One region of the Rubrilithobacter danxiaensis genome, then DNA from elsewhere that is predicted to be linked to it. Evidence: riboswitches for the same ligand, from Rfam matches in the RefSeq annotation. Region 1 holds a riboswitch; the other holds the start of a gene.
The links. A riboswitch is a leader RNA that binds a small molecule or an ion and turns the genes downstream of it on or off. The one in region 1 is predicted to bind S-adenosylmethionine.

Region 1 (3,098 bases):
TCGCTGCTTCCGAATCGAGCATTCCCTCATCCATATTTACATCGATGACCTGTGCTCCGCCTTCAACCTGCTGGCGGGCAACAGCAAGGGCTGCCTCATAATCTCCACCCAAAATAAGTTTAGAAAATTTGGGTGATCCGGTAATGTTGGTACGTTCGCCAATATTTACGAAAATACTTTCGGGAGTGATGGTAACAGGCTCCAGTCCGCTCAGGCGGAGAAAAGGTTCAACAACAGGCACTTTTCTTGGAGGATATTTTGCCGCTTTTTCGGCGATACATTTGATATGTTCGGGAGTAGTTCCGCAACAGCCTCCTACAATATTTACAAACCCGTTGGCAATAAAATCTTCTACCAGGTGGGCGGTTTCATGCGGTACTTCATCGTAAGCACCAAATTCGTTTGGTAAGCCGGCATTTGGATACGCGGAAATATAACATGGGGCCTTTAACGAAAGTTCTTCAATATGAGGGCGCATTTCCTTTGCACCCAAAGCGCAATTAAGACCGATGCTCAGGATATTACCATGCGTTAAGGAGTTCAGGAAGGCTTCTACCGTTTGGCCGGAAAGGGTGCGCCCGCTGTTGTCGGTAATTGTTCCCGAGATCATGATCTCGATCTTTCTTCCGATCTCTTTCTCGTATCGCTTAACTGCAAATATTCCGGCTTTGGTAATTAGTGTATCTGTAATGGTTTCGAAAAGAAGCACATCGGCGCCGCCATCCACCAGTCCGCGTACCTGTTCATAGTAAGCTTCTGCGAGCTCATCAAAAGTAACTGCACGAAACCCCGGGTCGTTTACATCAGGCGACATGGAAGCCATTTTGGTGGTAGGCCCCATCGCACCTGCAACGAAACGCGGTTTATCCGGATTTTTTGCAGTAAACTCTGCCGCAATTTCTTTTGCGATACGAGCCCCTTCAAAACTCATTTCATAAGAAAGATCCTCCATCTGGTAGTCAGCCATAGAGATCCGCTGTGTACTGAACGTGTTAGTTTCTATAATATCCGCACCCGCAGCAAGATACTCTGCATGTATCGCTTTGATGATATCAGGCCTGGTGATATTAAGAAGATCATTATTCCCTTTTACGTCACAGGGGTGATCTTTAAAACGTTGCCCACGAAAGTCCTGTTCGGTTAACTGGTAACGCTGTATCATTGTACCCATTGCACCATCAATTACCAGGATGCGCTTTTCCAGTTCTTCTCTTATATCCATTTTTGAGTAGTACGTATAAGTTGTATGTTATAAGTTGTATGTTATAAGTTGTATGTTATAAGTTGTGGGTTGTAAGTTTTGGGGCAGCAGCTATAAGCTTTTTTTACTTATAACCTACCACGTAACTTACAACTCAATTTCAGCTTATTTTTGAAAAGTCGGGTATTTGTTTGACTTTCACTTATCTTCTTCGCCAACCGGCGAATAGAATTTAGCACCTTGTAAGCACAGGTTGCTAAGACTTCGCAGGGTCTATTCCCTCCGTCTTTCTCAATAAGCAGTACAAAAATGTGAATTTTTAATTTAAAAAGCAACAAAGGCGCTGAAAGCGCCTTTAAAACACAATCCTCTTTCAGGCCTGTGTTAAATATTATTTTCTGCCTCCAAATAAGCGCAGAAGAAAGAGAAACATATTAAGAAAATCAAGATAAAGGGTTAGGGCGCCCATAATTATCATTTTTTTTGATGAAGCCTCTCCGTATTCAAGCCCTTCAGATATTCTTTTTAATTTTTGCACGTCGTAAGCTGTTAAACCTACAAATATTGCTACACCAACAAAGCTGATGATATAATCCAACTGACTGCTGTTAAGAAAGAAATTCACAACAGAGGCAATAAGAATTCCTATCAGCAGCATGAACAGAATAGAGCCAAATTTTGTTAAGTCCTGATTTGTGGTATACCCGGCAATTGCCATTACGCCAAAAAGAAGGGAAGCGGTAATAAAGCATCCGAAAATTGAGGAAGCGGTAAAAACCAACAGGATAAAGCTTAAGCTGATCCCCGTTAGTGCGGCATAAGCTACAAACAGGCTTGTTAATACGGGATAAGATAATCTGTTCAACCCAAAAGACATTAAAAGTACAAAAGCCAGCGGTGAGAACATGGCGATCTTGCCCAGTAAGGTTGTTCGGCCTGTGTCGGTATTTATAAGAAGTTGGAGCAGCTCGATATCTGTAGAAAACCAAAAGGCACATAGCGCAGAAATGCCAAGTGCTGCAAACATCCATAAAAATATGTTGGCCATAAATTTTTTGGATGCAGATGATTCGAGTTGAACTACGTTTTGATAAGAGTAATCAGAGTTTTGTTCCATTTGATGTTTTATTTTAAACCACAAGATAAGAATTAAAACTTAATTCAGCCTTTTCATCAGTTGCTCTTCCACTTTTTTAAACACCTGTATCGGTTTCAGATTCCGCCATATTGTCCGCGTTTAAAACGGGATGGCTGAGATGAATGTTTTTTAATGCTCGATAAATGTTCCCCTTAAGATATAATTCTATTAGCCTTTTACACTGCAAATATTTGTCCTCCGCAGCTAAAATGGGGGCTAATGGGTAACCTTTTTACAAGGAACCCGTACATGGACTGATGGAAACATCATCTTTACATACTCTTCTATATGTGAGTACGGCCACAGAAAAACTATCAGATCAGGAGCTTACAGATATTCTTGCTATTAGCCGTAAGAATAACACTAACATGGGAATAACCGGTATAATGATATATGGCAACGGCAACATTATGCAATTGCTCGAGGGAGAAAAACAGGCACTTGATAACCTTTACCAGAAGCTAAAACAGGATCATCGTCATTTCGGATTAACAAAACTGCTCGATAAAAAAATCGATAGCAGAAGTTTTGAAAGCTGGTCGATGGGATTTAAAGCTGCATCTAAAAAGGAATATGCGTCGCTTGAAGGAGTTTTTAATCCATCAGATTCGGACACGCTAACTAATCTGACAAGCACCTCGGATACTGTTATTTCCATAATAAAGCATTTTGCTGCCACTAATAATTAGATAATTAATACTATTCAATAGCACTGTGTCTGCTTATTATCCGCATTTGGAACGCGGATACTTGAAAAAT
Region 2 (3,098 bases), on a different contig from region 1:
ATCCCAACCGATCTTCGCTCGAAAATGTTGTAGCACAACTTGAAGGGGGCGCAGATGCATGTGCTTTTTCTTCAGGAAATGCTGCCGGCGCTGCCGTTTTCCAGGCATTAGAACCTGGAAGCCACGTTATTGCAGCAGACGATATGTATCACGGGCTGAGAAATCTTATTAACACCGCTTACAAAGGAGTTTTAGAAGTGGATTACGCTGATCTTTCAGATATTGAATTGCTAAAATCTCTTATTAAGGATAACACACGCCTTATCTGGATTGAAACCCCTTCCAATCCTTTATTAAAAATAACAGACATTGAGGCCATATGCTCGCGGGTAAAGACAAAAGGAATCAAGGTATGCTGCGACAATACTTTTGCCACTCCTGTTTTTCAACGCCCGCTCGAGCTCGGTGCAGATATTGTAATGCATTCTACAACCAAGTATTTCGGGGGACATAGTGATGTTTTAGGCGGAGCTTTAATAACAAAAGAAAAAGATACGATGTGGGATAAGATCAGAAGTTTGCAGGAACTTTCCGGTGCTGTGCCTTCTCCTTTTGATTGTTATTTAACCGTTCGGGGAATAAAAACATTACCATACCGAATGAAGGGACATGCCTTTAATGCTCAAAAAGCCGTTGAATTTTTGCAGAAACATCCTTTAGTTGAAGAAATATTTTATCCCGGACTGGAAACTCATAAAAATCATTTGGTTGCAGCAAAACAGATGATCGGTTTTGGCGGGATGTTTTCATTTCTGGTGAAAGGTGGTGCAGAAAAAGCAAGAAAAGTAGTTAACTCTACGCAATTATTTACCCAAGCAACCAGCCTGGGAGGTGTTGAAAGCCTGATTGAACATCGTGCTTCTATAGAAGGGCCAAACACGAAAACACCATTAAATTTGCTACGCGTATCAATCGGTTTAGAAAATATTGAAGATTTACTACAGGATTTATCGCAGGCGCTGGAAGCTGAATAAAAATTCTTTTATAAAAGTTAAAAATCTGTTAGCTTTGAAGCGTTGATAGCAATATCAATATTCATCAATATTCCAATTCAGGATTTTGATTTATAAAGAAGTGGCGAGAGAACGGGCTCGTAGACCCACTGGCAACCCTGACGAAACAGAAGGTGCCAATTCCTGTCCGCAGTTGCGGAGTATATAAATTATTAAAACATGAAACAGACAAAGACCCTTCCTCCGTCCGGCAAATTTTCGGACCCGAACCAGCCTCTTTATTTGACATCTCCGCTTTCTTTGTGGTACATGTGTCGGATTTAACATTTTTGGCAATCCTGCCATTTTGCAATCCTAATTAAAATTTTTGTTTATCTGACATCGTACAAAATGAGTTTTGAAGTATATAAATATAAGAAGCAATTCAAGCTGGAAAACGGCAAAAAAATCAAGAACCTGGAAATTGCTTATCATACCTATGGTAAACTTAATTCAAAAAAAGACAATGTAATCTGGGTTTGCCATGCGCTAACCGCAAATTCAGATGTGTTTGACTGGTGGAAAGGTTTATTCGGAGAAAATGGTTTCTTCAATCCGGAAGATCATTTTATTGTTTGTGCCAATGTTTTAGGCTCTGCCTATGGAACCACAAATCCACTAAGTCTCAATCCGTCTACAGGACAACCATATTATCTTTCATTTCCGGCTTATACCGTTCGTGATATTGTCAATGCACAAATCCTGCTGGCAAATCATTTACAAATTGAAAATATCGAACTGCTTATTGGTGGGTCCTTAGGAGGACAACAAGCTGTAGAATGGGCTATAATTGAGCCGGAAAGAATAAAAAAACTGGTTTTGATTGCCACCAATGCTTTTCATTCAGCCTGGGGAATTGCATTTAATGAAAGTCAGCGCCTTGCAATAAGCACTGATCGTACCTTTTATGCGCAAACAAAAGATGGCGGAAAAAAAGGATTGAAAGCCGCACGGAGCATTGCACTCCTTTCATATCGTAGTTATGAAACGTATGAAATAACGCAACAGGAAATATCTGCTGATAAAACCGATGATTTCAGGGCTTCGTCTTATCAGAATTACCAGGGAGAAAAGTTGGTTAACCGCTTTAATGCGTACAGCTACTGGTATTTAAGCAAAGCTATGGACAGCCATAATGTAGGAAGGCAACGGGGATCGGCAAAACAAGCCTTAGAAAAAATTACCGCAAAAACGCTGGTAACAGCTATTTCTTCCGACATTTTATTTCCACCGGAAGAACAAAAATTTCTGGCAAAAAACATCCGTAATTCCCGCTATATTGAAATTAATTCTCTTTATGGCCATGATGGTTTTTTGATTGAAACCGAACTTCTTACCAAAGAAATAGCAAATTTCCTTAATTCTTCTGCATCAGAGGAATCAATGGTAGTTCTTCATAAGATTGCGTGAAAACGATTGTCATTATAAGAAGCGTAGCCTTATTAATTATTCGACTACGCTTTTTCAACAATCTACCCGTTAGTATTTTCTTTCAACAATCTTAAACTCAACTCTTCTGTTCTTTTGGCGACCTGCAGCCGTTTTATTGCTTGCTATGGGAATGGTGCTTCCAAACTCTGTAGCAACTATTCTTTCTTCGTCAATTCCAAGGCTCACTAAAAAGCTTTTTACTTCGTCTGCCCTTCTTTTAGAAAGTTCCAGTTATAAACATACTCACCGATAGCATCTGCGTGTCCCCGTAGTGCCAAAACCTTGTCATTCGTTTTCATTAAGGCGGCAAGCTTAATAAGTTGTGGGCGGTTGTTTTTCCTGATAAGGGATTGATCAAAATCAAATTCAAGATTTTCAGTTACTTCTGCAACTGAAACATTTGAACCAGGTGCTGAGCTATTTGATTTGTTGGGATAATACGCAAATGCAAAAATAGCAGATAAAAACAGTGCGGATAAAACCGGCAGGGCCAATTTCAGAACTTTTGTTTTCATAGTAGTTGTATTAGATACAATTACCTACGAAACAAGATCACAGCCGGATTTCAACAAAGCGATTTTTTATAAAATATGAAAGATGTTAAAATATTATTAGGGTAAATAATGTTTATCAGAATACCACTAAAAATCCGCTTCTTTCTGACTTTTTATCTCC

Region 2: another riboswitch for S-adenosylmethionine. It lies ahead of ACLCDL_RS00320 (homoserine O-acetyltransferase family protein); the one in region 1 lies ahead of metH (methionine synthase).

The regions. Positions count from the first base shown of each region.
Region 1 covers NZ_JBKOPS010000004.1:34,282-37,379, reverse strand. Annotated here, with positions in the region: gene metH (methionine synthase) at 1-1,222, opposite strand, end outside; SAM riboswitch class I at 1,401-1,502, opposite strand; gene ACLCDL_RS05985 (Bax inhibitor-1/YccA family protein) at 1,593-2,318, opposite strand; gene ACLCDL_RS05980 (BLUF domain-containing protein) at 2,597-3,028, shown strand.
Region 2 covers NZ_JBKOPS010000001.1:75,108-78,205, forward strand. Annotated here, with positions in the region: gene ACLCDL_RS00315 (trans-sulfuration enzyme family protein) at 1-974, shown strand, start outside; SAM riboswitch class I at 1,062-1,164, shown strand; gene ACLCDL_RS00320 (homoserine O-acetyltransferase family protein) at 1,344-2,402, shown strand; gene ACLCDL_RS00325 (OmpA family protein) at 2,472-2,609, opposite strand; gene ACLCDL_RS00330 (OmpA family protein) at 2,621-2,938, opposite strand; gene ACLCDL_RS00335 (sigma-70 family RNA polymerase sigma factor) at 3,065-3,098, opposite strand, start outside.